One region of the Undibacterium sp. genome, then DNA from elsewhere that is predicted to be linked to it. Evidence: riboswitches for the same ligand, from Rfam matches in the RefSeq annotation. Region 1 holds a riboswitch; the other holds the start of a gene.

What was found. A riboswitch is a leader RNA that binds a small molecule or an ion and turns the genes downstream of it on or off. The one in region 1 is predicted to bind cobalamin.
Region 2: linked by a shared signal. The riboswitch ahead of Q8K39_RS05970 (CoA-acylating methylmalonate-semialdehyde dehydrogenase) and the one ahead of Q8K39_RS03870 (TonB-dependent receptor domain-containing protein) in region 1 are both predicted to bind cobalamin.

Annotation. Positions count from the first base shown of each region.
Region 1 is NZ_JAUXQE010000006.1:178,982-195,276, forward strand. It holds gene gap (type I glyceraldehyde-3-phosphate dehydrogenase) at 1-712, shown strand, start outside; gene lepB (signal peptidase I) at 839-1,519, shown strand; gene Q8K39_RS03830 (cache domain-containing protein) at 1,838-2,299, shown strand; gene Q8K39_RS03835 (DUF4214 domain-containing protein) at 2,644-4,176, shown strand; gene Q8K39_RS03840 (IclR family transcriptional regulator) at 4,248-5,027, opposite strand; gene Q8K39_RS03845 (diacylglycerol kinase) at 5,258-5,656, shown strand; gene cobT (nicotinate-nucleotide--dimethylbenzimidazole phosphoribosyltransferase) at 5,666-6,703, shown strand; gene Q8K39_RS03855 (adenosylcobinamide-GDP ribazoletransferase) at 6,732-7,499, shown strand; gene Q8K39_RS03860 (histidine phosphatase family protein) at 7,501-8,049, shown strand; gene Q8K39_RS03865 (PilZ domain-containing protein) at 8,106-8,450, shown strand; cobalamin riboswitch at 8,556-8,794, shown strand; gene Q8K39_RS03870 (TonB-dependent receptor domain-containing protein) at 8,977-10,848, shown strand; gene Q8K39_RS03875 (FecCD family ABC transporter permease) at 10,990-12,045, shown strand; gene Q8K39_RS03880 (ABC transporter ATP-binding protein) at 12,045-12,818, shown strand; gene cobO (cob(I)yrinic acid a,c-diamide adenosyltransferase) at 12,864-13,490, shown strand; gene Q8K39_RS03890 (cobyrinate a,c-diamide synthase) at 13,484-14,797, shown strand; gene cobU (bifunctional adenosylcobinamide kinase/adenosylcobinamide-phosphate guanylyltransferase) at 14,794-15,372, shown strand; gene cbiB (adenosylcobinamide-phosphate synthase CbiB) at 15,366-16,295, shown strand, end outside.
Region 2 is NZ_JAUXQE010000010.1:56,056-72,350, forward strand. It holds gene Q8K39_RS05925 (peptidase domain-containing ABC transporter) at 1-1,468, opposite strand, end outside; gene Q8K39_RS05930 (CPBP family intramembrane glutamic endopeptidase) at 1,598-2,392, opposite strand; gene Q8K39_RS05935 (HlyD family secretion protein) at 2,979-4,325, opposite strand; gene Q8K39_RS05940 (DUF6493 family protein) at 4,628-7,414, opposite strand; gene Q8K39_RS05945 (SWIM zinc finger family protein) at 7,422-8,774, opposite strand; gene mmsB (3-hydroxyisobutyrate dehydrogenase) at 8,832-9,731, opposite strand; gene Q8K39_RS05955 (enoyl-CoA hydratase/isomerase family protein) at 9,808-10,989, opposite strand; gene Q8K39_RS05960 (enoyl-CoA hydratase) at 10,986-11,786, opposite strand; gene Q8K39_RS05965 (acyl-CoA dehydrogenase family protein) at 11,783-12,943, opposite strand; gene Q8K39_RS05970 (CoA-acylating methylmalonate-semialdehyde dehydrogenase) at 12,956-14,467, opposite strand; cobalamin riboswitch at 14,750-15,037, opposite strand; gene Q8K39_RS05975 (hypothetical protein) at 15,168-16,052, shown strand.

The sequences.
Region 1 (16,295 bases):
TGGCTTCTTCACGACAAAAGAAAAAGCTTCTGCCCATCTGGCTGGCGGCGCGAAAAAAGTCATCATCTCTGCCCCAGGTGGCAAAGATGTCGATGCAACCATCGTCTACGGTGTCAACCACGGCGTATTGAAAGCCACTGACACAGTGATTTCCAATGCATCATGCACGACCAACTGCCTGGCACCTCTGGCCAAGCCTTTGAATGATGCCATCGGTATCGTCAACGGCTTGATGACGACTATCCATGCCTACACGAATGACCAGGTGTTGACAGACGTGATGCATGAAGACCTGCGTCGCGCCCGTTCTGCCACCATGAGCATGATCCCGACCAAAACTGGAGCAGCAGCAGCTGTTGGCCTGGTATTGCCAGAACTGAATGGCAAGCTCGATGGCTACGCCATGCGCGTACCAACCATCAATGTATCCGTGGTTGACCTGACTTTCGTTGCTGCCCGTGACACCACAGTGGCAGAAATCAACCAGGTATTGAAAGATGCATCCGAAGGTGCCCTGAAAGGCATCCTGGATTACAACACAGCACCTCTGGTGTCTGTGGATTTCAACCACAACCCAGCTTCCAGTACTTATGATGAAACACTGACAAAAGTTTCTGGCCGTTTGGTTAAAGTATCGAGCTGGTATGACAATGAGTGGGGTTTCTCCAACCGTATGCTGGACACCACTGTTGCACTGATGCATGCAAAATAATCTGCTTGCCAGATAGTTTTTGCAGCAAGATTAAAAATACCCCGAACTTTCGGGGTATTGTTTTGTCTATGCAGGGCAAGGGTAATTTATTGATTTATATTTTTTGCTTTGTCATTGGAGATTACTGTGAAGCTCAAAAAACTGTTGGCCGACAATAAAGGTTTTATCGTACTCATGCTGGGCATGGTCTTTGTACGTAGCGCGCTGGCTGATTACTATATTGTGCCCACCAGCTCCATGTATCCGACCCTGCTGGAAGGGGATCGCGTGATTTGTGACCGCCTGGCCTACGACGTCAAGCTGCCATTCACTGATGTCATCCTCAAACATGTGTCCGATCCGCAACGTGGTGATGTAGTCACTTTCACCTCGCCGGAAGATGGTGTGCGCCTGATCAAGCGCCTGGTAGCCCTGCCAGGTGATGTGGTGGAGATGCGCGAAGAAAAACTCTTTATTAATGGTGTGGCAGCCGCCTATGAACCCATAGAGCCTCGCAGCGATGACCATTTGACGCCAAAACGTGAATACCAAGGCCAGCAACTGGTTTACAAAGAACGCTTAGGCAGCCTGCAACATGAAATGATTGTCATGCCAGAGCGTGAAGCTCTTCGCTCTTTCGCCCCCGTCAAAGTCCCTGAAGGCGAATATATGATGCTGGGAGACAACCGGGATAATAGCCGGGATTCCCGCTACATTGGTCTGGTAAAGCGTGAGTTGATTACTGGTCAGGTAAAGCGCCTGATGTATTCACTGAATGGTGATCGGTATTATTCGCCACGTTTTGACCGCTTTGGGGCGAAAATTTAAAATCAGACAAGTAAGTCAACAGCCAGTGCCATTTATTGCACTGGCTTTTTTATTGGTGCTGCCTGCACACTGTGGGCCAGGCAAAAGAACTGGGAAAACTGTTACGTAAATTTGATGTTGACGGTGTTGTTAATGTGCTTAACTATAAATGCAAATATGCTCTATGCTGGTGTGAAACTAAACATGAAATTGTAAAATTATTGCACTGCACAGTGAGTAACGCTGGACGAAGGAAAGCAAATAATGAATGATTGATTCTGCAAAGCAATAACAACCGGATTCTGGCCAGGATGGCTGGACACAACAAGGAGATAAGTCATGAAATTAATGAGTAAACTGTTTTTGCTGGCAGCGATGGGTTTCTTTATGTCTTCGTCAGCCATTGCGAGGGAGGAGCGCGGAACTACAGCGCAAGCACAGGCCATGGTGAAAAAAGGGATCGCCCACATCAAAAAAAATGGTAAGGAAAAAGCTTTTGCCGATTTTAATGACACCGCAAACAAAGACTTTCATGACCGCGACCTGTATTTGTTTGTGTATGACATGAATGGTCTGAACTTGTCTCATGGCGCCAATCCCAAGATGGTCGGTAAGAATTTGCTGGATTTGAAAGTGGAAGGCAAGCCCATCATCAGGGATATGATCACTGCTCTCAAAACCAAGAATGACGGCTGGATTGACTATCAATGGCCAAACCCTGTCACTAAGGCCCTGGAAACCAAGTCCAGTTACTTCGAAAAAGTTGATGATTATTTTGTTGGTGCGGGTGCCTATAAATAAGTGTGATGGATTGACTCGAACGCAAGGCCAGCGGTTTCGCTGGCCTTGTTTTTTTTGCATTTCGAATATGCTACACTATTCGTGTTTGGCAGGTTGGTGCAGCAGGGAGATAATCAAGTTAATTCCTCATGAAAAAAGCGAAGTTTTACATCGAGAATTGATTTGTTTCGGTGCCACCAAAGCAATTTAAAGTTTAGTTACTTTGCGCGCCCAAAAAGCAACGGTTTGGTTGTCGCTGCGGCGTAAAATTTGTTCCTTATATTCTTCGTCTACTTGAGTTTCCACGCTTCTGCTGCGCTCTATTTTTTGCCCGAGTGTTTTCAATCTATTGAAAGGACATGATCATGCAAGAAAAAACAGTTATTGCTAAGCCGTTTTCGGGCGACTACAGGATAGATGTACTTATTGATGATATTAATTACCGCTGGAATGCGGGCAAGGCGCTAGGAACCCCGGTAGAGATCAGCTTTAGCTTTATCAAATCTCCAGCTTCCTATGCTTCCGATTCTGATAAAAACGGGTTCAAGGCTTTCACTGTGGAACAGATGGCTGCTGCCCGAGCCATCTTTGCTGAGATATCCCAAGTGTTGAATGTAACTTTCAAGGAGGTTGCAGAGGCTGATATCCAGTCTGGCATCAGGCTGGCGAATAATATCCAGGAGAAGAGCGCCGGATATGCCAAACTACCCGTGCCTGCATCGGATGGTTCAACCTTCAGTGCGGGCAGTGGTGATTTATTCATGTCGACAACTTACATGGATGTGAGTTATCAAAAAGGCAGTGATGCTTACAAGATACTGATTCATGAAATAGGACATGCGATAGGACTTAACCATCCTGGTAACTATAATGCCGGTGAGCCGCCAAGTGTTGAGGCGGGTAACTATCTGGCGACTTCCGAGGACAGTAGCTGGATTTCCATCATGTCCTACAATCCGATCGCGCAAAACCAGCAAGGCGAGTTTTTTGCGACTTACGATATGTTGGCCCTGAAGTATTTGTATGGAAGCAGACCATTTCATACAGGCAATGATACCTACTCCTATGGAGATGCTGATGGGCAGACGCTGAAGATCATCAATGATACTGGCGGAGTCGATACTATTGACGTATCCAAGGCAACATTGGCTGCCACCATTAATCTTACACCGGGTTCATTGAATTCTGTGGGGCGCGTTGCTGCCGGGGATGCAGCGATCAATAATTTATCTATCGCTTTCGATGCAACGATAGAGAATATCATCGGTACTGCTTTTAGCGACAAGTTCACTGGCAATGCTTCCAACAACCTCTTTGTTGGTGGTAGTGGCGACGACTTTCTTGATGGCGCCGCTGGACTTGATACTGCCCAGTACACTGGTTTGAGAAGCACCTATTCAATTGCGGGAAACAATACGGGTTTCAATGTGAGTAAACCAAATTCTCAAGGAGTAGATACACTTAACAGCCTTGAGCGACTCAAATTTGCAGATGTGTCGGTAGCGCTTGATATTGATGGTACTGCTGGTCAGGCTTACAGGATATATCAGGCTGCTTTTGGTCGCACCCCAGATCTGGCCGGTCTCGGATATTGGATCAAGGATATGGACAATGGTTCTAACTTGACGACGGTCGCAGCGGGATTTATGCAATCGAAAGAATTCCAGACGCTTTATGGTGCAAATCCCTCAGTTGATACTTTCTTGACGACTTTGTACAAAAATATCTTGGGTCGTATCCCAGATCAGGCGGGTTACGACTACTGGAAAAATGAGTTAAGTGCCAATAAAATCAGTTTTGCTGGGACTTTGGCCAGTTTTACTGAAGGTCAGGAGAATAAGCTGAAAGTTATTGGCTCCATTCAACATGGCTTTGATTACATCGAGTACCTTGGCTAGTTTGGAAAGATGATTTGCTTAGCCCATGACCGTATCATGGGCTAAGCCAGTGCTGGCAAAGGTATTCCCTTTTATCTCGTTTCCATGTAGCCCAGGGTGAAAGAAATCTGCCTCGCTGTTTCAGTCAGATTGCTTAGCCATTCTTCCTGCAGGCGGTCAGCAGGCGCAGAAATAGACAGGCCAGCAATCATTTTGCCGCTGTCGTCATGAATGCCTGCTGCCATGCAGCGCACACCCAGTTCCAGTTCTTCATTGTCCCTGGCGTAGCCATTTTCCCGAACCGCAGCCAATTCTTTTTCCAGTTTTGCCAAATCAGTGATGGAATTTTTATTATGCCCGGCCAGGCCTGTACGAGTGGCGTACGCGCGGATGGCCTTAGGTTCATCCAGAGACAAAAACAATTTTCCAGTGGATGTCAGATGTAGTGGGGCACGGCCACCGATGGCGCGTACCACCTGCATGCCAGAACGCTCAGAGAAGGCGCGGTCTATGTAAACTATTTCGTCGCCCTGGCGTACCGACAGATTAATGGTCTGGTTGGTTTGGCGGTGCAGGGCGCGCATGAATTCCAGCGCGGCTTCACGCACATCCAGACGGCTTTTGACGATATTGCCCAATTCCAGCAAACGCATGCCCAGGCGATATGAGCCAGTGTCGGCACGATCAACGAAACGTGTGAGCACCATATCATTGAGGATGCGGTGAGCAGTTGATGGGTGCAAGCCAGTAACGATGGCCAATTCCTTCAGGCTGACCGGATCCTGGTAACGTGACAGGGCATCCAGCAAGGACACCATGCGTTCTATGACCTGGATGGAAGTTTTCTCTGACGAAGGTGTATCGTTTTTCATATTGTGGTTGGTGCGCTGCAATATATAAGTTATACCACAATGTGAAATGAACGTCACTGCTTCGCTGTCAAAATGTAACATCATCATAGGTATGCATCAATTGCACTTGCAATAATTCTGTTGACGGCAAGTAAATCTGCTTGTCCCTGACTTATAGTCCTGTAAAATTCGCCACCTGAGCGAAGGCATCCAGGTTTGGCCTTCATCTGCATCTAGGATAAGGAAGAGAAATGTCTGAAAAAGAACAAGCTGTCAGTGAATTCAAAAGCAAAAGTGGCCTGCGCCGTATTTTTTCGGCCTTCCTTTATTCCATCGATGGCCTTTGTTCCGCCTGGAAAAACGAACATGCTTTCCGCCAGGAGTTGGTGCTGGTCGTCACGGGCTCTGTCATCGCCCTGTTTTTGCCAGTATCGGCCTTTGAAAAGCTGATGATGATAGCGGTACTGATCCTGATCCTGATCGTAGAGTTGATTAACTCAGCGATTGAAGCAGTGGTTGACCGTGTTTCGCTTGAGCGCCATACCTTGTCCAAGAATGCCAAGGACTTTGGCAGTGCCGCTGTCTTGCTGACAGTGTTGATTGCTCTGGCTACCTGGGTAGTCATTTTGCTTGACCGTTTTTACTATTGACCTCGAGATATGCTTAATTTCAATATCGCCAGCAGCGCCAATTCCGCACTGGAAGCCCAGCTCGCCGCCGCCATCAACAACAAGACCAAACCCTTGGGCAGTCTTGGCCGTCTTGAACATCTGGCAGCGCAAATAGGCTTGATACAGCAAACCACGCAACCATCACTGTGTGGGCCTGCCATTATTGTGTTTGCGGGGGATCATGGCGTGGTGGCAGAAGGTGTTTCTGCATTTCCACAGGATGTGACCTGGCAGATGGTGGAGAATTTTCTGGCTGATGGTGCCGCGATCAATGTCTTTGCGCGCCAGAATGGTATTGCCTTACATGTAGTGGATACTGGCGTGAACCATGATTTTGGTGCGCGCGAAAAGCTGCTGAGCATGAAAGTCGCCAATGGCACATGCAATTTTGCCAAAGAACCGGCGATGACTGCTGCCCAATGCCAGACTGCGATGAAAAATGGTGCTGAACTGGTGGCCGCTCTGTCTGGCAATGTACTGGGTTTTGGCGAGATGGGTATAGGCAATACCACGGCCGCGGCTGCACTCATGCACAAGCTGACAGGTGTTCCTGTCGCTGATTGTGTAGGTGCTGGTACAGGTTTGTCTGCCGAAGGCATACGCCATAAACAGGCTGTGATTGAAGCCGCCGTGGCCTTACATGCAAATGTAGGAGCGCCTGCCGATGTGCTGGCTACATTTGGTGGTTTTGAAATTGCCACCATGGTCGGTGCCATGCTGGCAGCGGCAGAGCGCCGCATGGTCTTGCTGATAGATGGCTTCATCGTCACCAGCGCCTTGCTGGTGGCAGCCAGGATGCATCCAGCGATACTTGATTATTGTGTGTTTTCTCATCAATCAGATGAAAGCGGACATGCCCGTATGTTGCAGGCTCTGCAGGTCAAGCCAGTGTTGCAACTGGATTTACGTCTGGGCGAAGGCACTGGAGCTGCACTTGTGTACCCAATGTTGCAAGCGGCGGTGAATTTCCTGAACCAGATGGCTACTTTTGCCTCAGCACAGGTCAGTGAAAAAAGCAGCGACTAACATAGTTTTTCCTATTGCTGGAGTCGGTTTGCATCAACTACGCCTATTCTTCATTGCCCTGCAATTTTTTACCCGCATCCCCATCCCTGCGTGGGTGGGGTTTGAGCCTGACTGGCTGCGCCAGTCTTCACGCTATTTTCCGGCAACTGGCTGGGTAGTCGGCGCAGGCTGTGCCGGTGTCTATGTCGCCGCAGTACAATTATGGCCACATGCGGTAGCAGTTGTGCTGTCTACCGTTGCAGGCGTCTTGCTGACTGGCGCTTTTCATGAAGATGGTTTTGCCGATGTCTGCGATGGCTTTGGTGGTGGCATGACGCCAGAGCGCGTGCTTGAAATTATGAAGGATTCACGCGTCGGTGCCTATGGTGCCATCGGTATCTTACTGATGCTGGCCTTGAAGCTGACATTATTGATCAGCTTGCCTGCTTCGATGATCGTGCCAGCCTTGTTGCTGGCGCATCCCTTGTCGCGCTTGGCTTCTTGTAGCCTGATCTGGCTCATGCAATATGCAAGGCATGAAGGCAAGGCCAAGCCATTGGCACAGGAAATGCACTCAGGTGAATTTCTCGTCGCCTGTCTGACAGTGTTGTTGCCAGGCGCAGTGCTTTTACATTTTTTTCCCTTTTCGTTGCATGGATTGTTGCTGGCGTTGGGCCTGATGTTATTGCTGACCTGGCGTATGGCGTGCCTGTTTCAGCGCAGGATAGGCGGGTTTACAGGTGACTGTCTGGGGGCCACCCAGCAAGTGGCAGAAGTGGCTATCTATCTGGGTTTGCTGGCTTTTCAGGTGACCTGATATGCGCCTGCATTTGCTCCGGCACACCAAGCCACAGATAGCTGAAGGTCTGTGCTATGGGCAAACGGATGTCGATGTCTGTCAAGCTGACTGTGACGCATTGGTGCAGAAACTATCCAGTCAGTTGCGGCCAGGTTTGCCAGTGTTTTCCAGCCCTTTGCAGCGTTGCGCCCGTCTTGCCAGGCTATTGCATGCCGAGCCTCTGTTTGATGATCGTTTGAAAGAACTCAATTTTGGCGTTTGGGAAATGCAAGCCTGGGACAACATCCCAAGAACCGAAATTGACGCATGGGCCGCAGCCCCCGCCAGCTATAAACCTGGCGGTTTGGAATCAGCCATAGACCTGGCGCAACGCACGCTCAGTTGGCTGGTTGACATGCATGCACGGAACATACCAGACGCCATTGTAGTTACCCATGCCGGTGTCATGCGCATGTTGCTGGCTTGGCAAGTAAGTATGGCGGCTGAGGAGTTGGCAGGTGTGGTGTGTGCACAAAACCTCAGCCTCGCCTTTGGTGAATATCAGGAAATACTGGTATTTAACACTTAATGCAGATAGTATTTACGCAAGACTGACAATAAAGCCATGTTTCCCATGGTCATTGCATGATAGAACTCAGGAGATCCCCGCGTATTACTGTGACCTGGCGTGCAGGCGTCAAATTGCCTGACGGTAAACTGGTTCTTGCCAAGCTGGTCAATATCTCGGCAGAGGGTGTGCTCATACACACCACTGAAAACCTGATCCCGCAACGTAGTTACCCCATGCTAATAGAAATCCCCGGCATCTTTCAGGAATCCCAGATTTACAAGGTCAGTTGCAAAGGCACAGTCAGGCATGCCATTCTCAGTGGTGAGGTTTATCATGTTGGCATACAACTCTCGGAAATGTCGCAATTGCACACTGAACTGGTGACTGCATGGATTTCCAAGACAGCCCATCTGAGCTGAATCAGGGCTCGCTTAAAAGTAAATCTGCTTTGTTTTCAATAAGTTAATAAACTGAACTGCGTCAACTTTTAAATCTCCCAAACTTGCGGCTGCCCCCATCTGTCTATAGAATGGCGGGGTTTTGGTGCTCGCGGGTATATTCATATCCGCGGTTAAACGGGAAACACTAAGCTCTTGCAAAAGTGTGCTGCCCCCGCAACGGTGTACAAGTTGCTGCGAATTTAGAACATGTTTGTAGTTCACACGCAGCCAGCCATTTTCCAATACCACTGTGCTAAGTGCATGGGAAGGTCAGATGGTGATACTTGTCAGCCCGGATACCGGCCAGAATAAGTGAAGCAATACGGACGGGGAACTTTCGTGCAACAGATGCGCATGGATTGCCATGTTGATTGGCGTCGTGCGAAATCCTGATAGTGCAGGCTGCCTGAGTGGACCTGTAGTAGACGATCAATTGTCCTTATTGCTTTGTTCAAAGTAGCCTGCGGGGACGTCGGCTATTTGCTCCATTTTTTTCTGAATTATCATGACATCTGCATTCAAACCGCTTGCCCTCAGCCTGGCCATTGCCGCTGCATTCCCATCCACCTTCGCTTTTGCGCAAACTGCTGCTGTAGGCGCTGCTTCCAGCGTGGTCATTACCGCTGGTCGCCAGACGCAAGCCGCCAAGGATGTGCTGGCTGACAATGTCGTCATCACGGCAGAAGATATCGCCAGATCCGGCGCTGCTTCTGTTGTCGATCTGTTGCAACAGCAACGCGGCATAGAAATTACCCGCAACGGTGGTCCTGGCACTTCTTCTTCCGTTTTTTTGCGTGGCGGTAGCAACGCGCAAAACGTGGTGTTGATTGATGGCGTACGCATAGGCTCTTCCACTACCGGTGGCGCTACCTGGTCTTCCATTCCATTGTCACAAATAGACCGTATCGAAGTCGTGTATGGTCCTTTGTCCAGTTTGTATGGTGCTGATGCCATGGGTGGTGTTATTCAGGTATTCACCAAAAAAGGTACTGGTGTTCTCTCTCCTACCATGTCGGCTGGTTTGGGTAGCTATGATACACACAAATTGCATGCAGGTATCTTTGGTTCTGTGGCAAATAACCTTAGCCTGAGTTTGAATGCTGCACGCGAAGAAAGTGATGGTTTTTCTGCCAGCAAACCGGGCGCAGGTACATTCACCTATAACCCAGATAAAGATGGTTACAAATTGGACAGCTTTAATGGTCGTTTGGTATGGGAAATTAGTAAGGGTTATGAGCTGGGCGCAAGCATTTTGCATAGTCGCAATGATGCGCAGTTTGATGCTGGTGCATCAAAAGATGACCGTAGTGTTTCGAAGCTGGAAACCATCGCCGTCTTCGGTCGTGGCAAGTTCACAGATAACTGGTCGGCATTTCTGCAATATGCCAAAGCAGCAGATAAAGGTTTTACCGATGCATCATATGGCAAGAGCCAGATTGATACACATCAGGACAGCCTTAGCTTCCAAAATGATGTCCGTATCGGTAAAGATGTATTGCAATTGATCGCAGAAACGCGCGAGGAAAAAGTTGATTCGGTGTCTGGGGGTATCCCATCGGTGGGTATCAACGGTACGAAACGTACGACGAATTCTTTTGCTGCATCTTATGTATTCAAACACGATGCACATCTGGCCAGCGCTAGTTTACGCAATGATCGTAGCTCACAATACGGCTCCAATACTACGGGTAGCGTGGCATACGGCTACCGCTTAAGCGATGCTTTGCGCGTCAATGCCAGCTACGGCACCAGCTTCCGTGCACCAACTTACAATGAGTTGTATTACCAGGGTTATGGTGTTGCCACTAATAAGCCTGAAAAAGCAAAAAATGCAGAAATCGGCGTGTATTTTGAGCAAGGTGATACGCAACTGAGTGCAGTGTATTATCAAAACAAAGCAACTGATTTGCTGGTTTCCGCTGGTTCCAAGGATTGTCCTGCTGGTTATTCTTTTGGCTGTGCACGCAACGTCAACAAGGCAACTCTGTCTGGTTTAAGTATCGGCGGCACAACCCGTTTTGCTGACCTTACAGTGCGTGGCTCCATCGATATTCAGGATCCTAAAGACGACACGGCAAATAAACGCCTGGCACGCCGTGCCAAACAGCATGGTACTTTAGCTGCAGAGTATTCCTTTGCAAACGCAAAGCTTGGTGTAGAAGCCATTTATTCGGGAGACCGTTATGATGATGCTGCCAACACCAAAGTCCTGGGCTCATATAACTTGCTGAATTTGTACGCAACATATGAGGTTGCGAAAAACACGACTGTACTGGCACGCTGGAATAATGCACTAAACAAAGACTACGAATTGGCGAGAAATTATGCAACAGCCGGTTCCAATGTATTTGTTGGCGTGAACTACGGCTTTAAATAAGTCTGGCATTGATGTGAAGCGAAATGGTTGATACGGCTGCATCGCACGTCACATCGCAAGCTGATAGCCTGATGTGCAGGTCTGGTTTTTCAAAAGACGCTGCACATCAAAACATGTTTTTTCTTTTGGACCAGACCGATGATGGCGTCTTATTTTTCTGCACGACAGCGCAAGCAATCCCCCAGGATGGCGGTCGCTCAACGTGCTGGTCTGGTTCTCCCTATTTTATTCGCCGCAGCTGTAGGCAGCATATTGATTGCCTGCGTCTGCGGTTCAGTGTCCCTGAGCTTTGCTGAATTATGGCAAGCCTTGCTGGAATTGTTGCGTGGCCCACCAACGACCTTGCCTGGCAGTTTGCTGGATTTGCGCCTCGGACGTGCACTGACTGGTTTCGTTACAGGTGCCACGCTGGCGCTGGCCGGTGTGATGATGCAGGCGCTGTTGCGCAACCCGCTGGCTGATCCTTATGTGCTCGGTATATCCGGTGGAGCATCTGTCGGTGCGCTGGCGACCATCTTGTTTTTCGGTGCATTCTGGCTCGTGGATGTGGCTGCTTTTGTCGGTGCGATTACCGTTGCGCTGTTGCTGTTTGGCCTTGCTTACCGCGACTTGCGCGGTGCGGGTAGTACCGATGGCAGTGCACCTATCCTGTTGCTGACTGGTGTTATCGTTGCCACTGGTTGCGGTGCCATCATCACTCTCATGCTGTCGATTGCGCCAGACAGCCGCTTGCGCGGCATGGTGTTCTGGATGATAGGTGATTTGTCGAATACCCAGTCGCGCTATCTGCCCTGGTTGATACTCGGCGCCATCTTGTTGTTCGCCATGCGCAATGCACGCTCCATCAATGTCGCTGCCATGCATGCTGACAATGCCAGTACTCTGGGCGTCAATATTGGCAGCCTGCGTCAATTGCTGTTTTTATGTTCTGCATTGCTGACTGCCAGCGCAGTCAGCAATGCGGGCAGCATAGGTTTTGTCGGGCTCATCATGCCGCATATCTGCCGCTTTGCCTTTGGGCCGGATCACCGCTTGCTGGTACCTGCTGCGGCGCTGGCAGGTGGCTGCTTCCTGGTGCTGGCAGATACGGTGGCCCGTACCGTGGTCGCACCACAGCAGTTACCGGTTGGTGTCATTACTGCCCTGGTAGGCGTGCCCATGTTCCTGCTGCAACTGCATCAATTGAGGAGGCGCTGATGGACATCCGTTCTCTCAATATATCGGTAGGAAAACGTGTACTTGTGCGCGAACTCAACTGGCAGATACAGCCCGGTGAATGCTGGTGCATCATAGGCCGCAATGGTGCTGGCAAAAGTACCTTGCTGCGCACATTGGCTGGATTGCGTCCCATAGAAAGCGGCCAGGTCTATTTGCATGACAAACCGCTGCAAGACTGGTCTTTGACAGCGCTTGCCCGTGAGCGTTCTTTCTTGCCGCAGGGCAGGGCAGACGCTTTTGGCTATTCTACGCTGGATACTGTACTCAGCGCCCGCCATCCTTATCAGGACGCACATTACTGGGAAAACAATGATGACATGGATATTGCCATGTCATCGCTGCGCGAGATGGATGTCGCCGATCTGGCAGAGCGCGATGTACGTAGCCTTTCTGGCGGCGAAAGACAGCGTGTGGCCATTGCTGCTTTGCTGGCTCAGGACGCCAGATGGATGCTGCTGGATGAACCAGCGAATGCACTTGATCTGGGTCATCAGGTCAGCGTCATGCAATTGTTTGCCCGTTTATGCAGTAAAGAAGATACACAACAAAACAAGGCTGTCGTTATGGTCAGCCATGACCTCAATATGGCTTACCGCATTGCCACCCACGCCCTGTTGTTGATGGGTGATGGTGGCTGGCAAGCTGGGCCAGCAGACGACATATTCAGCGCATCCCAACTCAGCATTTGTCTTGGGCACCCAATAGAACGTTTCACACATGGCGGGCAAACCATATTCCTGCCGCAAAACTAAACATCACAACAAACCATCACACAGACTATCACCATGACAAGTGCAATGCCACCAAAGCCAGAAACCGAGACCGATAATATCAACACTCGTCATGAACGCCGCATGCAACGCAAAAAGGCGATGATGGACGAAAAGATTGAGCAGGCGCAGCGCAAGACGGGTGTTTTGTTGGTGCATACTGGCAATGGTAAGGGTAAAAGCTCCAGTGCTTTCGGCATGGTCATGCGCGCCATGGGGCATGGTATGAAGGTCGGTGTGGTTCAGTTTATCAAGGGCGCTATGTCGACTGGCGAAGAGATTTTCTTGCGCCGCTTTCCTGATGAAGTCGAATTTCATGCCATGGGTGAAGGTTATACCTGGGTCACCCAGAACCGTGAACGCGATATGGAAAAAGCCGCCGTCGCATGGGAGCAGGCAAGACGGTTTTTAAATGACCCTGCGATAGGCCTGGTGGTGCTTGATGAACTTAATATCGCTCTGAAATACCATTACCTGGATTTGCAGATGGTGATTGACGATCTTGACGGCAGGCCAGAAATGCAGCACGTCGCCGTCACCGGTCGCGGTGCATTGCCAGAACTTATTGCCATTGCCGATACTGTCACAGAAATGAATGTCATCAAGCATGCCTTCAAAGAAGGTATCGTGGCGCAGGCAGGTGTGGAATGGTAAGGCCCAGCGCCAAGGTCGTACTGATATCGGCTATCGCCTCAGGCCAGGGAAAAACTACGACTACAGCAGCACTCGCTCGCAAGCTGGTGAAGCTGGGCAAGACGGTACGTGTATTTAAAACCGGCCCAGACTTTATCGACCCCATGATGCTGGAGCGCGCTTGTGGCTCAGCTGTGCATTCGCTGGATTTGTGGATGGTAGGGCAGGCTGACTCTGAAGGCATGCTGGCACGTGCGGCGATGGATGCCGACGTTATCCTCATCGAAGGCGTCATGGGCCTGTATGATGGCAATCCATCATCAGCCGATCTTGCGCGCGCCTTTGGTGTGCCTGTTGTGGCTGTGCTTGATGCCTCTGCCATGGCGCAGACAGTCGGTGCACTGGCCCTGGGTTTGCGTGATTTTGGGCCGGTGCATCTGCCAGGCGTCATTGCCAATCGCATAGCCTCAGAAGGTCATGCCAAGATGGTGGCAGCTGCCATGCGTGATATCCCCTTGCTCGGCTGCCTGCACCGTCAGGAAGAGGCTTTACCAGAGAGGCACCTGGGGCTGGTCTTGCCTCAGGAAGTGGATCGCATTGAAGCCATACTTGATGTCATGGCCGACAGCCTGGAGCTGGATATGCAGGCCTGGGATGCCTTGCCAGACACCAGTTTTGAATTGCATGAGCATCAGGCTCAGCATGTATTGCAAACTGCCGGGAATTTGGCTGGTAAAACCATTGCCATTGCTCGTGATGCAGCATTTGCGTTTATCTATCCAGCCAATATTGAATGCCTGATCGGACTCGGTGCAGAACTGGTTTTCTTTTCGCCTCTTGCTGATGAAGCGATTCCAGAGCGAGCTGATGCCCTGTACCTGCCCGGCGGTTATCCTGAATTGCATGCAGAGTCACTGACGCAGGCCAATAACTGGCTGGCATCCCTGCACGCCGCACATGCTCAAGGCATGCCGATATTGGCAGAATGTGGCGGCATGATGGCCATTACCGAAGGCCTGGTGGATCAACAGGAGCAAAGATGGCCCATGGCTGGCATATTGTCAGGCAAAGTCATCATGCAAAAAAGGCTGGCAGCGCTGGGTGCGCAGGCATGGGCGACTGCGCAGGGCGAATTGCGCGGGCATACTTTTCATTACTCGCGCTTTGAAACGATATTGGCGGCTAGCAGCCATACGATTAAACATTCTACTCAGCAGCAGGGCGAAGCTATTTACCGCATTGGCAATGTACGTGCCTCTTATTTTCATGCTTACTTTGCTTCTAATCCGTCAGCAACGGCAGCACTGTTCTTAAGAGATAAAATATGAGTACCGCGCAACGTACCAGCCTGATTTTTGGTGGTGCGCGTTCGGGTAAGAGTGCGTTTGCTGAGCAACTGGCGAGCAGGCTTAGTGAAGGCAAGCAGGAAGTGCTTTACTTGGCAACCGCAAAGGCAGGCGACGTTGAAATGCAGGAACGCATTGCCCATCATCGTGCTCGCCGCCCCGCGCATTGGGGCACGCTGGAACAAAGTCTGGCACTGGGCGCGACCATTATGGAGCATAGCCGTGCAGACAATATCATCCTCGTCGATTGCCTGACGGTCTGGCTGTCGAATCTACTGTTTTCAGTAAAGACAGACTTTCCAGAGATAGGTCACATTTCTCCGCCACCGCAGTTTGCCACGCAACGTCAGGCATTGCTGGATGCATTGGTGCAGGCACCGGGTCAGATTATCCTGGTATCGAATGAAGTCGGCATGGGCATCGTCCCCATGGGGGCGGTGTCGCGCTGGTTTGTTGATGAAGCGGGACGACTGAATCAGTCTGTCGCCGCCATTGCGGATCATGTGATCTGGGTTGCTGCTGGCTTGCCGCTGTATTTGAAAGGCAAACCATGCTGATGCAGGATGGACTGATCATGGTGCTATGTCTGCTGCTCGGCATTTTGCTGGATGCGGGTTTGGGAGAGGTGAAGAAGTTCCACCCGCTGGTGGGTTTTGGTAATCTGGTAAATGCCATAGAGCGCGGTCTGAACAAACCCACTGCTACCCGCTGGACAGGGGCATTGGCCTGGTGTCTGGCGGTCTTGCCATTGGTCGCGCTGAGCCTGGTGGTGGTGCTACTGGCACAGCGCTTCAGCCTCTGGCTGGCGCCGATTTTGCACATAATATTGCTGTATTTTTGCCTGGGCTTGCGCAGCTTGCACGAACATAATGCCGCTATAGCCACTGCCTTGCAGACTGGTGATCTGGCCGAAGCCAGAAAACGCACTTCCTATATCGTCAGCCGTGATACAGAAAATGCGGATGAAGCCTACCTGGCCAAAGCCAGCGTCGAATCCGTGCTCGAAAACGGCTGTGATGCCGTTTTCGCTACCTTGTTCTGGTTCATCTTGCTGGGTGGTCCGGGTGCCGTCTTGTACCGTCTCGTGAATACTCTCGATGCCATGTGGGGCTATCGCTCCACACGCTTCCTGCGCTTTGGCTGTGTGGCAGCACGCGCGGATGACGTCATGAACTGGATACCCGCTCGTCTGACTGCATGCACCTATGCGATATTGGGCAAGACCCGCCTGGCATGGCAATGCTGGCAGCGTCAGGCACCTGGCTGGCCTAGCCCCAATGCGGGGCCAGTAATGGCTGCCGGTGCTGGTGCGCTTGGCCTGGCTTTGGGGGGCGCAGCCAGTTATGACGGCGTGGCCGAAGTCCGGCCACCATTGGGTGAGGGCGATACAGCGAATGCAGCAGATATTCTGCGTGCCTTGCGTCTGGTAGAAACTGGCGCTGCCTTGTGGTGTGGCGTAGCCTTGCTGGCGGCCATATTT
Region 2 (16,295 bases), on a different contig from region 1:
GTTCACCCTCGGCATAGCGGAACTTGATATTCTTGAGGGTGATCACTGCCTTGATGCGTGAGATATCGGTTTCAACAGCAGTTTCTGCCTCCGCCTCTTCCAGCACAATATCCGCCAGTCTTTCGCTATGCAGGCTCAGCATGCGGTAACTGATGAACACGTCAATCAGGCTGGAAATACGGCCAGTGAAAGTCCCCGCATAGCTGGAGAAAGCTATCAGCATACCCACCGTCAAGGTATTTTGCATGACCTGGCCCGCACCAATATAAAACAGTGCCAGGCCTTGAATACCAAAGATCAGGGTATTGCTGACCTTGAAGATGATGGACAGCTTCTGCGTCTTGATATCACGGTTTTGCACATCGATCTTCAAATTCTGCCAGCGCGACAGCCGCTCAGTCTCACGGCCAAACAATTTGAGAGGTGTAACGGCACGCATGGTTTCCAGGAAGTGCGAACTCTCTTTGGAAGACAATATCAGCCGCTCTTGTGACGCCTCCCGGAAGGGCTGATAAAAAGCCCAGCGCAAACCTGCATAAAGAGCCACCGCACCCAACACCAGCATACTCAGCTTCAAGCTATACACCAGCATCATCACCAGCGCCAGCACGGCCATCAAGCCATCCAGCACACTCTCGACAAACATCGAAGTCAGGGTACTTTGTATCGCCCCTATCGAACCAAAGCGCGATACCACATCACCAAGATGGCGTTTTTCAAAATAAGAAACCGGCAAACGCACCAGATGGGCAAACACGCGCGCTGACCATTGCAGACTGATATCCATACTCCAGCGCATCAAAAACCAGCTACGCGCCAGGCCTATGGCATTCTGGGTGACCATCAAGAGCGCAAAACCAAACACCAGCACCACCAGCAATTCTTTGTCGCCACTGACAATGACTTCATCAATCACAAACTGATTAAACAGCGGCGAGCAAATCGCAAAAATTTCCAACGCCAGAGCCAGCGCCAATACCTTGACAATAGCAGGGCGCAAGCCAACAATGTGACCAGTCAGATCGCGCAGGGCAACTTGTTTCTTCACATCCTTGGGTTTGAATGAAGGGCTGGGCGTCAGCTCCAGTGCCACGCCGGTGAAATGGCTGGACGCTTCCTCAACAGGAACACGCCTTTCACCCACTGCCGGGTCCAGCAACACCAGCGTGACCTTGCCACGCCAATCCTTGCGCACGGCTTTGAGTACGACGAAATGATTCAAATTCCAGTGCAGTATGCAGGGCAAAGCCAGTTGATCTAGCTCATCCAGTTCAAGACGCAAGGGACGGCTGTTCAATTGCATGGCAGATGCATGACGCATCAGCTGCGCCAGTGTTGCACCTTTGAGGCTGATAGAGAATTGACGGCGCAGATCGGCAAGATCAGAGTGGTAGCCAAAATGGCTGGCGACCATGGCGAGACAGGCCAGGCCGCATTCGCTGGATTCGGTTTGGAGGAGGGGTGACATGGATTTAGTGTTTGGCCGCTAAGCGACAAAAGTCTGTTTTTCTTGGAGAGTAAGATAAATTACATAGGCGATAAGACGACAAAAATATGGTAATGCCACACTCTTAACAACCTACGTCCTGCATCTCATTCAAGAATTCATTTCTTTTCGAGATTTATCTTTGTGTTTCATCCAATGAATGTCTTTTAACGAAAATATAATGAGAAGAACAAAAACAGTTAGACAAAGCTGCATGTAAAATTCTGAAGACGCACGATTAGTCAACTGGAACAGGCCATCACTATTGAACAAACTAGAAAAATAACTACTGCTTACACCGAGGGAGTAATTTGATACTGAATGAAAAATTATTGAAAACAATAACGACTTGTATTTAACAGAGATCGCAGCCATCGAAAGGCCAAACATGAAATGAAAAATGTATGTCAGAGTCGTAGTGTCATTATAAATATGGCATAGTGTAAATATGACGCTGGAGAAGAGCATCGCATACTCAATTCGTACCAACTTCCTTAACGCTGCCAGTAGATAACCACGAAAAAATACTTCTTCCAATGCAGCTACCGAAAATATTAAAAGCAAAGAATTAATCTGTATTATCTTTAAATCGCTTTTGAATGAGATTTTCTCTCCAATCGCTAAAATGCTAGTGATTAATGCAAAAATAACTAGTGGAAAAAAAATACTTTTCCATACTTGATTCGCATCATTTTTATGAAAAATGGGAATGCTACCAGATTCAGTGTAGAGTTTTTTTTCGCTCGCAACATATTGGACAACGAAGCACATACTAAACGCGATTAACGTGAATACCGTTATCACTTTTTCGTCGTATCCCATCAGCGTTGTTGTAAGGGTAATAAAAAACAATACTAACCATGAAACAGCAAGGTTTCTAAAAAAATAGCGCAATATATTTTTCAATTTTTTTGTCCTTGGGGTTTGATAACTTTTATTGCATACGCGTGGCCCGAGTAATAAATCTGTTCTAGCCACGCGTAGATAATGGCTTACAGTCCGCGATCCTGATTTACATCAATATTTGGATTTTGTTTGAGAATCTCAATTACTAATTCAACGCCGAGCCATGTAGCCAATCCTTTAGGCGTAATAAAGTTTATTGGTTGGAGAGGTGGGTCGTTTGGCCGAGATGGCTGAGTGGCAGGCCCAGGCTCACCCCAGCTATTCTGTCCTGAAGAGCGAGTTGCAGCCGCATCAAATCCGCCAATATTGTCCCAGGCACCGAGATCCGGATCCCCTTCACCCTTGATAATTGGCTAACTACCCCAGTCAAGGTCTGAATCGCCACCCGCCACAACCAACAATTCTTCATTTGTAATCAAACGCATTTTGTGATACTCCTATACATGGTTAAGTGAACCATACCTCATGGCATGGTTTTACTGCTCCGTTCTCGGTCTTGACCACCTTGAACGGTATTTCGGGCTGAGTCTGTTGGGGTTTTCTGACAGACTCAGCATCGAATTCTGAAATTCTTTGCTACTTGCTCCTAGGCTCGCTGCTTCATTGCCAGCACTGGCTCCAGCACCCATTCCCAAATCCTGCGCTTGTCCTGTATGACATCTGCCTCGAGCGTCATACCTGGCTTGAGCATTTGCGCTTGGCCGTATGCATTGATGCTTTGCTCATGCAGCCTGACTTTGATGCGGTAGAGCGCTTCGTTCGTGTTGAAGCCATTGATGGCTTGCTGGGCATTGCTCAAGATCGTGGTAGCCAGATGCGCGGGCAGTTCTGCTGGAGCAAAGGGGGTGCGACTGACATCCGTGACAGTGGCGGTGTGCAGGCCAAATTTTTGATAAGGGAAGGCTGCATAGCGTATCAAGACTTCCTGGCCGACCTGGATGAAACCTGCTGTGCGGCTGGGTACATACAGATGCGCTTCCAGCGAAGCTGCTTCTGTTTTGCCAGCATTGCCAGCATCGGTAGAGCTGGACGCCCTGGCATCCACAGGTATCAGGCTCGCCAGCACTTGCCCGGCATTGATGGCTTGCCCTGGCTGGTTGGTCAGTGCTGAGACTGTGCCTGATTGCATTGCTACGATTTGCACAGCTTGGCGGTTGGCGTTTTCTGCGGCTTCTTGCTTGAGGCTGGCTTTGGCTCTTTCTATTTGTGCCAGGTCTGTGGCCAGGCTGTTTGCCAAGGTGTCGAGTTCTGATTGCAGGGCAATCTGGTTGGCTTGCAACTGGGTTTTGCTACGCTGCAAAGTGCTCAGGCGGGTGCTGATGTCGAGCAGGTCTTCCTGCTTTTGCTGGGTCTGGGCAGCAGAGACATAGCCATTGCCTTGCAGGGTTTCATACTTGGCGAGGCTTTGCTGTGCCAGGTGCTGGCGGCGCTGGGCCAGCAGCAGCTCTTGTTCAAGATGAGTATGTTCTTGCGCCAGGTTGGCCAGTCTTTGCTGCAAGGCCTGTTTTTTTTCCTGGTACTGGCTTTGGCGCAATCTTTGTTCTGCGGCCATGCTGTCGGCACGGCTGGCGAGTTGCTGGGCCACCAGGGCGGTGATTTCACCCTGTCTGTTCTGGCGTTCTGTGCTGAGTGTGAACAGGATTTGCCCGGCCTTGACTTGCTCGCCTTCTGTGACATGGCTGGTCAGCAAAATACCGGCATTGGGTGCAGCCACGCTAAGCTGGCCACCGACAGGTACAGTGATACCTGTGACACGGGCTTTTTTGGTGATGCTGCCAAGAGTGATGTAAGTGATCAGCACCGCAGCGATGACCAGGGCAACAATGGCAATCAAAGAAGCAGAGAGCGGTTGCGCCAGACGGATGGCACCCATCCATTGACTGCCTAATGCTGCGGTAACTTCAGGGCGGAACAAGGGGCTGGTGTTACTCATTGACAGCCTTACTTGTTACAAATTGTTGCGATCCAACTGACATCTTTACTTATCTACTGCAATAATTCAAAAACACAGCTTTCCTGTGTACTTGTCTAAAGCATAAATGAAAATTCTGGAGAAATGTCAAAAAAAGTTAAAAATATATTTCCATTAACTTTTAACACTATTTGACATTCATTTGCTAGAATCGCGCGCGCAGGATTTTTCCTGCTGCAGTGCATGCAGCTTTGCGCAGGCTCGCCAAAAAGCTGGGCTTGTTTACGGTGATCTGTTTTGTGGTGATCTGCTGACAAGCAGTATCATCCAGCCAGCAAAGCCTTCAGGGCTGTCTTGCCCTTGCCACCTATCTGCATGATTTGCAATGCTGCCAAGGTATGCTCTGGCAGGCTTTGTGTCAGTTCAAGGCGTAATTCGTTCAAGAGCTCCAGCAGCATGGCCATGTCTTTGGGCGGTGCTTGCGGGTTTTGTGTGACGATGGTGCAAAGCAGTTGGAATACCAGATGTGGTGCCATTGCATGCGCGCGTGCTGCCTTGCTCAGGCTCTTGGCATAGCGGCTGGCCTTGACTTGCGGCGTTGCCAGCAAGCCGCAAATGACATTGGCCAATGCTGCGGCTTCAAGCCGTCCTTCCAGCCAGCTGGCGACCAGGGCATCAATGGCGATGGCAGTCTGGCCTGGTTCTTTGCCTGCCAGGGCAAAGGCCAGCAAGGTGATGGCGCAACCGTTCATGGGGACGGTGGGGTCCAGCAGGAGGTTCAGATAGGTTTTGTTCTGCCATGCTACTTCCCACCAATCCAGATTATTGGCAATGGCTTGCGTACCTTCGGCGAATACGGCTTCCAGGCAGGAAGGCAGCATACTCGCTGACCATAATATCTGGCTCTCATTGCCGCCACTGAAGTCTTGCCCCCTCCAGATTTTGCCATCGCTTTTTTCATCGCGAGGGTGACGCAGTATGCTCAGGTAGACTGGGTCTATTGGTCTGGGCGCTGGTGTCACCGACAAATAGGTGTCATAGAAAGTCGTGTACTCGCTTTCCCTGGCTTCAATGTCAAAGCGATAGCGCGCAGCGTGAGCACCATCCGGCCCAAAATCGCCATACAACTGGATGAGGTTGGGGTCATCTTCATCTGGATAACGGGCGCGTGCCGCTGCAATATACAAGGCACTATCCTTGCCTTTGGCAGCGATGCTGACTTGCGAACCCAGTGCATAACGCAAGGCATGGTGGTAGGGTGTATCCGGCAGGCTGGCTGCCTGCTGGCGCAAAGCGGGATCGTTACTGGGGGCGAGGCGCAAGAGGCTGAGCACCTGTTCTTGCACGGGCTGTTGCAGGCCAGATGCGTGTTGATCACGGGCGCGCTTTATCAGGATGGCTGGGTCAATGTAGCCGCGCTGATGGGTGGCTGCGGCCAGGGGGGCAACAGATTTTCCCTGCATCAGGATATCCATCAGATCATCTGTGCGCTGGCAAATAACGCTGTGTACATCGAAATGACCTTTGGCAAATTGGCGCTCGGCTGGCAGTCTCTCTTGTTCAAACATAAAAGCCAGAAGCCGCGCCAGTTCACGTGCCAAAGGCTTGTCCAAATGATGCCAGTTGTCGGCAACGGGCTTCATTTTCCTGGCACGCTTGAGTACAGGGCTAAACTGTTTTTTTGCCTCTGCAGAAAATGGAGCAAGTCTTAGCAGGGCTTCAAAGACGGTTTCGAAACAGTCTGTGTCAATATGGTTTTCAAAGGCATGGGCGCAGGCTTGAATGAGGTCATCAATCGTATTGATAACAGGTAGCGCACGCTGGCTGGAGATGGGCGATGGCAGTGCTTGCAGGCTGGGTAGTTGATGTATTGTGTCTGTTACTGCGCGAGCGGAGCCGTCTGTTGCATCGGTGATCAGCAAGGCTGACAAGGCTTCACGGTTACTGGTGGCAACATGGGGTAGCAATTGCCTGGCCTGCTCTTGCGTAGCTGCGTCCATGCCCCACTTGTCAAGGCGTGTGATGATCTTCTTTTGCATATCGGCGGCTTCATGAAGTAAGCCAAACACGGCGACAGACGCAGCCTCTTGTGCAAGACTGGCATTTTGCTTGATCATTTGGTCAAGCAATTTCAGTGCAGCATCCACTTGCGCCTTGACGGCAGATGAGAGCAGCGGTTGCAGGGCAGTCAGCAATGCGGTATTACTGATGGCATTTGCCTCCTGCAACCTGCCCAGCACTTTTAACGCCATGCTGACGGTAGGAGGGATGCGACTGTGGCATAGACCCAGATAGCGTTCACTGAATGCGCTCATTTCTTCTACCGTGGGTGCAAGCGCATCATGGAAGCGCGAGAACCAGCCAGAGCGGAATTGTATCCAGTCTTTTTCCAGCGCACTCAGGGTTTTATCCAGCAAGACTTCACGGCGATACACGCCTTGCTGGCACAAATTCAAGAATAACTGTTGCCAGGTGTTGTCAGGGTTATGCGTGTACTTATCGCGTCCGGCGAAACTGATATCGGTCGTGCCTTCGATGTCGAACAACTGCAATAGCGGGCCTTGCAATAAGTCCGGGTCATTTTTGATCCAGTAAGCGACATCCGGCACCAGGTCTGAACGCATTTCCTGGCTCATCAGGCCCAGCAAGTAATTCTCATGTGTTGGGCGTTCAATCAAGCCGTTAATCAGCAGGCTTTGTACGATGCGAAATGCGAGTGGCCTTTGCGATATCAACGTGAGTGCCAGATTCTCTGTGGAAGCTGGCTGGTATTTTTTCCAGAGTTCGATAAGCTCGGCTGGTTGATAAAGATAATGCCAGCAGTTTTCTGCAACGTCATCGGCATTGCCGCATAAGAAAATGGCGGCACGCAGACAATGCCATTGTTCATCCGTGACCTTGCTGCGCCAGGCAGACTTGCTCATGTCTGAAGTGTAGCGCGATTTTTCCATGGCTTTGTTCATGCGCAGGACACGGGCCCTGTGCTGCTGCCATTGCGCCTTGTCCTGCGCTTGCAGATAGGCCATCATGCCCTGATAGTTTCCCGCGACGATGAATTCTTCCAGCGGAGTTGCTGCAACAAATGCGGCTTCGATTTTTTGCTCTGCCATGGGTGTCCTAATTTTCTGTCATTGCTTCCACTGCCAGCACATGCTTGCAAGGCCCACGCAAACCCTGGTGCTTGGCATACCATGGACAAGTACAGCGCAATTCACCGTCCACTTCGCGCACACGGTGCTGGATATCTGCACTCTGGACGGTGGCTTCGAGCGGCTGTTTATTAATGATGGCGACCGCATTGTCTTTTATTAATTCGCGGGCAGCAGCCAGGCGTGGGTGCAAGTCTTCTGCCATGCTCAGATCCAATGGCAACACGCGATGAAAGTAACTGCCTTCCGTCACATCAAATCCCAGCAGGCCAGAGACGCCAAGTATGCGCAGGCTGTCTTCTATGCTGGCTTGCGATAAATCCAGTTGTTGCGCCAAGGCTGGAGCTTGCAGCGTGGATTGCCATTGCAAATGCGCGCGCAGGCGGGGAAGGGCATTGGCATCCTGCATATTCATCAGTGCGCGCAGAGCCTGGCCCTCTCCAGAAAAACCGCGCCAGACTTCGGCACTCAGGGCCAACGTCAGGCGGGCACCGGCAAATTGCAAGACCCAGGCGCTGGCTTGCTGTGCTTCATCAGCAAAAATAGCCATGGACTTCACCCGTGGCAGCAAGGCTTCCAACACTCGCAGGCGGGTGCTGTCGACCAGGCGTATGCTATTTGGCTCTGGTCTGGTCGTGGTGCGCAAGCCAAAGGGGCCGTGCGATATCCACAGCGGCGTCTTGCTGGTCGATGCCTTGGGTAAAGAGCGCAAGAAGCGCAGGGCTTCTGCCCCGCTGACTTCGACGATTTTGCGCATGCCAGCCTGGTAAGACTGTACTTCAAGCATGCCACGTATCCAGCGCAATGGCAGCTCGACTTTCTTCTCGACGACGCTATTGCCACCAGCATGCAGGGTAAAGGCATCTTGCCCGACTGATAGTGCAAGGCCAGCAGCGTCGCGCACTCTTGCCAGCGCTGCCCGCATAGGGGCGTTGAAATCGACATTGGTCGTACCCTTGCCGACGACATCACCTTCATAGCTGTCGGGCAGCATGTCGACACGCACATAAGCACTACAGCAGGAAGAAAAACCTTCAAAACGCAAGATGCCACCACCCGATGTGACTACAGGGTCAGCCAGCATGAGGTTTTTTGCCAGTGTATTGGCAGGTGTGAAAAAGCGCGAGCCGACGATGATATGTACTGCAGTCAGCAATTCTGCCGACAGTCGCGGCTGCTTTAGCAGGCCTTCAAAAAAATGCGGGTGGGCGACAACTGCTTTGTCGTCCGCGCCAGAAGTGGCCAGTTGCAGCCGGGGTTTGACATCGTCTGTCAGGGCCGAGGCTTGCAGGTAATGGTAGGCGTGTGCTTGGGTAGTCATGGGCGCTAGCATATCGCTTTGTGTAGCGATTGTCATCGCGCCCGTGACTCAGTATTTCTATTCCTTTTTCTGAAGCAGCTCAAGTATGCTGGAAAAATCCTTGCCTCCTGCACCGGCTTTGCTATGTATGCCATATAGGTTACGCGCAGCTTCACCCAGCGGGATGCTTGCCTGGCTGCCCAGCGCCGCCTCGGTTGCCAGACCCAGGTCCTTGAGCATCAGGTCTACCCCAAAGCCGCCAGTGTAGCCGCGTGATGCGGGTGCGTTTTCCATGACGCCGGGGTAGGGGTTGTACAGTTCCAGTGCCCAGTTGCGGCCTGAGCTTTTGCTCATGATGTCGGACAGGACTTTGGGATCAAGCCCGTTCGCCACGCCCAGTGCCAGCGCTTCTGCCGTGCCTGCCATGAGTATGCCGAGCAGCATGTTGTTGCAGATTTTGGCGGTTTGCCCGGCACCATTTTCACCGGCGTGGAAGATGTTTTTGCCCATGGCGTTCAGGACGGGGCGGGCGCGTTCGAGGTCAACGGTGCCGCCGCCGACGATGAAGGTCAGTGTGCCAGCGGCTGCACCCGCTGTGCCGCCTGAGACCGGGGCATCCACCATCGCCAACCCGCGTGCGGCTGCGGCTTGCGCGACCTTTTTGGCAGATTGTGGGGCGATGGTGCTGCAGTCTATGATGAGTGCGCCATTGGCGATATGAGCGAGTATGCCTTCGTCGCCGAGATAGAGGCTTTCTACATGGCGGCTGGCGGGCAGCATGCTGATGACGATGTCTGCGCCTTCTATGGCTTGTTTGGCGTTGCCTGCGGCCAGAGCGCCTGCGTCTGCCAGTGTTTTGAGTGCAGTGGGGGAGAGGTCGAAGACGGTGAGAGGGTAGCCTGCCTTGAGCAGATTAAGGGCCATCGGTGCGCCCATGTTGCCGAGGCCGATGAAGGCGATTTTGGATTGGTTTGACATGTGGTTATCTCCTGGTTTTAGCTCCCTCCCCTTGAAGGGGAGGGGATTTTAAGGTTTCGTAGGTTGGGCTTGATACTTACGCGGCTCTTTTGTGAATATTTTCACCCGCACCCAAATCCCGCAAAGGATGCTGCTCTGCCGTCCAAAGACGCGCAAAGTAACGCTCACCGTTCTGCAACTGCAATTCACCCAGGCTACCCGGCAACCATTGCGGTTTCTGATCCTTGTCCACGATCAAAGCCCGTATCCCTTCGGCAAAATCGTGACCTTGCGCACATGCCAGCGCTGCAACTAACTCCATGCGAAAGACTTCTGCCAGCGAAAAATGCTTGCCGCGTTCCTGCAAGGCATGTGCCAACCAGGCGGAAGTCGGGCTGCCTTTTTGCAGGCTGCTGACGGCTTTTTGCAGCCAGGGATGTTCTTCCTGCTGTGCTGCATCTATCGCCAATATTTCCGCGACGATGGCAGGCAAATCAGCCGCACTGCACAGGCGATTGATAAAGTCGAAATTGGCACGCAAGGGGCCAGTGGTGTCGCTGGATTGCGCCGAGAATTCATGAAGGATTTGGCTCAAGCGTTGGTGGTTCTGATATGTTTGATTGCTCCAGGCAGCAGCCTGCAAAGTCGTCAGCACATCTGTCTTACTGGCATGTGGCAAGGCCACGTCGGCCAGTTTCACAAACAGTGCATCGCTGGCATTGATACTGGCACCCGTCAATGCCAAAAACAAACCCAGCTTGCCCGGCATGCGGTTCAGGAACCAGGTGCCGCCTACATCGGGGAACAGGCCTATGGCTATCTCTGGCATGGCGAGGCGGGATTTTTCTGTGACGACGCGGTGGCTGGCACCGGCCATCAAGCCTATGCCGCCACCCATGACGATGCCGTGGCCCCAGCATAATATGGGTTTGCGGTAGGTATGGATTTGATAGTCGAGGCGGTATTCCTGTTCAAAAAATTCCAGCGCATAGGCATTGCCGAGCAAGTCGTCTTTGTTATCCGATGCATGATGCTCGCGCATGCTGGCGTACAGGTTTTGCAAGTCACCGCCTGCGCAAAATGCTTTTTCGCCAGCGGCTTGCAAGACCACCATGGCGATGCTGCTGTCTTCATCCCAGGTTTGCAATTGCTTGCCCAGTAATTGCACCATTTCCATGGACAGTGCATTCAGGGTTTTTTCTGAATTGAGGGTGGCCACGCCTAGTTGCATGCCATTGGCAGCAGGCAGGGTGTGGAACCGGACTGGGGAGTCGCTCATGCATTCCTCCACACGGGTGGGCGTTTTTCCAAAAAGGCAGTAACGCCTTCTTTTTGATCGGCAGTATCAAACAAGGCCAGGAAGGCTTCGCGTTCTTGTGGGAGCACGGTGTTCATGGGTTGCTGGCGCGCACCCTGTATCAGTTGCTTGCATGCCTTGACGCTACTGGGGCTTTGCTTGCCAACCTGTTTGGCCAGTGCCAGTGCGTGTTCCAGTGCGCCGCCAGTGGCGACCACTTCTTCCACCAGGCCTATGCGCAGGGCGGTGGCAGCATCGACACGTTCACCGCACAAGATCAGGCGCTTGGCCCAGCCTTCACCGACCAGCCATGCAAGATTTTGTGTGCCGCCAGCGCAAGGCAGCAAGCCGACTGCGGCTTCTGGCAAGGCCATCTGTGCGTGAGTTTCGGCAATGCGCAAATCGCAAGCCAGTGCGCATTCGAGGCCACCACCCATGGCATAGCCATTGATGGCGGCGATGGAAACACCGCGGAAGCGGCTCAGGGTTTCAAATGCTTCACCAAAGCGGCGTGCCATGTCAAGTGCCACGGCCTTGTCGCCATCGGCAAACAGCTTCAAATCTGCCCCGGCAGAAAAGAATTTTTGGCCTGAGCCTGTGATGACAAGGCTATAGATATCTGCATCCGCATTGAGGTCATTGACGAGTTGCGTCAATGCCTGCAAACCCGCAGCAGTCCAGGTATTGGCGGGTGGGTTGGCCAGGGTCACCAGGGCAGTGTGGCCGATGATTTCGCATTGCAGATTGGTGTAGTTACTATAATTTATGTGGTGGCTCATAAAAATTCCTCGCTTGCGGGTTGGTTTAGCATGTGGCGGGCGACGATGACGCGCATGATTTCATTCGTGCCTTCGAGTATCTGGTGCACCCTGACATCGCGCAGGAAACGCTCCAGTGGGTATTCGCGTATATAGCCGTAACCGCCGTGGATTTGCAGTGCTTCATTGCAGACGGCAAAGCCGGTGTCGGTTGCCAGGCGCTTGGCCATGGCGCAATACACTGAGGCATTGTCTGCCTTGCTGTCGAGCTTGCTGGCGGCGAGACGCACCATCTGGCGCGCTGCGACCAGCTCGGTTTGCATGTCGGCCAGCTTGAATTGCAACACCTGGAAGTCAGACAGTTTTTTCTGGAACTGCATGCGCTCATTCATATACGCTTGCGCGCTATTGAGTGCTGACTGCGCCGCACCGATGGAGCAGGTGGCGATGTTGATGCGGCCACCATCCAGGCCACGCATGGCAATGCGAAAGCCTTCGCCTTCTTCACCCAGCAAGTGGCTGCGCGGTATGCGTACCTGGTCAAAATTGACGGTGCGGGTGGGCTGGCTGTTCCAGCCCATCTTGTCTTCTTTCTTGCCATAGCTAATGCCGGGCAAATCTGCCGGTACCGCAAAGGCAGAGATACCGCCAGCACCATCGCCACCTGTGCGCGCCATGACGACCAGCATATTGGTGGCACCTGCGCCCGAGATAAAGGCCTTGCTGCCATCGAGGATATAGCTGTCGCAATCGAGGCGGGCGCTGGTGCGCAGTGAGGCCGCGTCAGAGCCTGAGCCAGCTTCGGTCAGGCAATACGAAGCCAGTTTCTTGCCTGCGGCCAGCCTGGGCACCCATTTCTGCTGCACTTCTGGCGTGCCCCAGTTGGCGATCATCCAGCTCGCCATATTGTGTATCGTGATATAAGCCGTGGTCGAAGGGCAGGCGCGCGCCAGCTCTTCAAAAATGATGGCTGCATCCAGCCGAGTCAGACCCAGCCCGCCCAGCTCTTCCGGCACATACAGCCCGCAAAATCCCAGCTCCCCGGCATGGGCGATGACGTCCAGTGGGAAGTGGGAAGTGGCATCCCAATGCGCAGCTTGCGCCGTCATTTCATGGGCGGCGAAGCTGCGGGCAGATTGCTGGTAGGCGCGCTGGTCTTCACTAAGATCGAAGTCCATGATGGCCTCCGATTACTTCAGTGAGATGGTGGTATTCACCTTGCCAGCGCTGACGCTGTCATCAAACCAGCGTGCCGTGATGGTCTTGGTCTGGGTGTAGAACTGGATGACCTGCTTGCCATAAGGCCCCAGGTCACCGAGTTTGGATGCACGTGAGCCAGTAAATGAGAACAGAGGTACAGGCACAGGGATAGGCACGTTGATGCCGATCTGGCCTACATCGATATCTTCTTCAAAGGTGCGGGCGGCAGCGCCAGACTGGGTGAACAGTGCGGTGCCATTGCCGTTAGGGTTGGCATTGATGATGGCGATGGCGTCGGCCAGAGTATCTGCCTGCATGATGCACAATACCGGGCCAAAGATTTCTTCTTCATACACACGCATGCCTGGCTTGACGCCAGTGAAGACAGTAGGGCCGACGAAGTTGCCATGCTCATAGCCTGGCACTTGTGGTGCGCGGCCATCCAGCACCAGTGTCGCACCTTCAGCAATACCTTGGGCGATCAGGCTTTCTACGCGTTCTTTGGCAGTACATGAAATGACCGGGCCTATGTCCGTATTAGCTTCTGCACCTGCATTGATCTTGAGGCTACGGGCGCGGTTTAGCAAGTCTGGCACCCACTGGTTTGCTTCACCAACCAGGATGACCACAGACAGCGCCATGCAACGCTGGCCAGCCGCACCAAAGGCAGCACCGGCGAGGTTGTTCAGGGTTTGTTCTTTATTCGCATCTGGCAGGACGATGGCGTGGTTCTTGGCACCCATCATGCACTGTGCACGTTTGCCCGCCAGTGTCGCGCGATTGTAAACATGTGTACCCACGCGGGTAGAACCAACGAAGGACACGGCCTTGATATCAGGGTGGTCGCAAATTGCATTGACGATGTCTTCACCACCATGTACCACATTCAGCACGCCAGGCGGCACACCAGCCTGCATGGCCAGCTCAGCCAGGCGCATGGTGACCATGGGGTCTTGCTCGGACGGTTTCAGGATGAAGGTATTGCCGCAAGCAATCGCCATAGGGAACATCCACAGCGGTATCATGGCCGGGAAGTTGAAAGGGGTGATGCCAGCGCACACGCCCAGCGGCTGGTTCAGGGTATAGGTATCAACACCGCTGGCAACGTTGTTGGCGATTTCGCCCATTTGCAGGTTGCCGATATTGGCGGCGTGCTCGACTACTTCCAGTCCGCGGAAGATATCGCCTTCAGCATCAGCCAGGGTCTTGCCCTGTTCGGCTGTCAACAATGCGGCCAGCTCGGCCATGTTTTCGCGTATCAGTTGCTGGTATTTGAGAAAGATGCGGGCACGTGTACCTATCGCTGTCTTGCGCCAGGTCTTGAAAGCGGCCTTGGCAGCATCGACTGCGGCCTGCATTTCATCTGGCGTGGCAAACGGCACATGGGCCAGCACCTGTTGCGTGGCCGGGTTGATCACATTGCGCCATTGCGTGGATTTGGAGTCTATCAGTTCGCCGTTGATGAGCAGTTTGACGTTGGGAGCCTGGGTAAGAGTAGACATGATGCTTTCCTAAACCTTCCTGATTGCGCACGGACAGACGGCGGGCCACGCCCGCAACAACAGCCGCACTGATGCCTGAAAAACAGGGCGGCCACCGCATGCAGAAACCTGCTGCAGCAACCATCCTGACCATGGGCATGCGCCGTGTGGACGTACACCCGCCACGCACCTTCCGTACGTGACCAGACCTTGGGAAAAAAAGTAAGAAGCAATGTTGAAGACAAGCACCCGCCCGCCATCAGGCGTGCCATGCCATATCCCAAACACCGCCTTCCGCAATGTTTTTCTCAGCGATCAACAGGCCGGTATCCGGGCTTGCAAGTCTTGTTACATCGCCTTCCCAGTCATGCATGACCAGTGGCGTGGATGATGTAACCGCACTTGCCTACCGTTGCGGAGGCAGCAGGGGCTTGGAACATATTTACTATCTTAAGCGCGAGCGCGATCGTAAACACGTATTTAGGTCTTGATAGCTACTGTCACTTGTTAGCGACAGCGATCAGGACGACCACTTTCCCGTTTAACACAGCCCAAGAGATTGAGCCGTGCACCTGTTATTTTTAGAATAGCATAAGAATTGACGTTAACGTAAACGTTAATTGGTGAAAAAAATTCAAGATGAGTTTTACCAGCGTGGCAGTGGCTCCCAAATAATAAATAATCAACAATATTCAATTTTATTGTATATTTAAAATGTTGCATGTATCACATCTCTTTAAGCCCTGATGCGGTGCTGAAGGTTTTACCATCTGTATCAAATAAGGTCATGGAAATGAATTTCTTCAAAATCGGAAAAACGCTTGTCTTCAGTTTTTGGCTGTTTTTATCTGATTCGGCTATGTCCGCCACGTATGAGTTTGATTCAGAAAATAAGCTCTTGCGCATGACGGGTGAGATCGTTGATGCGGATGCGAAGCCTATGCTTGCTTATTTACGCCAGGGTGTAGAAACCATCATCGTCCGCTCCGGTGGTGGCAGCGTGGTGGGGGCGCTTGCCATGGCAAAGGAAATCAATAAAAGAAAAATCCATCTCATCGTTGATCGATATTGCATGTCTTCGTGTGCGAATTATCTATTTGTTGCCGCATATAGAAAGTCACTTTTACCTGAATCCGTCCTGGGTTTTCATGGCGGGATTTACGGAATTGCACCCATCGAGGAATCACGCTCAAATAGAACAAAAGCTAGCTCTGTTTCCATGTCAGCTTTTTGGCGAGAAGATGACGCATTTTTCAAGGTAATTGGCTTTAACAAAGAGCTCTTAAAAAGATCGCATGAACTAACTGCGCCAGCAATACAGACGACTACGTATAAAGTGTCAGCCAGAGGAGAGAATTACACATTTGATTCTGAGAATGAATTCAAAGACTTTTTAGGTGACTTGATACAGAAAAAAGAGAAATTCGGCATATCGATTACCGTCAATGGCACCTCTGATTCAATCGCGTATTTCCCCGACGAAAAAACCTTGTCGAGGTATGGTGTAAAAGGGATAGAGGCCTATCCGTATCCTAAAGATAAACAGGAAATGGACTTGCTGGCAAAAACTGTCGATGAGAAATTTCAGTTGATTGGAGATTTTTAGTGCGGTGAGCTCACAGGCGAAAAAATGCCTGCTATCTTCAAAGTCGAAACGCCATTATTTCTCAGCTATGTTGACAAATCTATACGAGTCGTCGCTATAAAACCATCTCTCATTGTGTTTTTCCACCTTGCCCACATTGCCCAGCAAGACTAATAGACAAGAATGTTTGGTGATGTGCAGAAGCACATCGTCGCCTTGCCAGGTCGCGACATCACTGGCCATGTTCACCAGTGTGGGGATCTC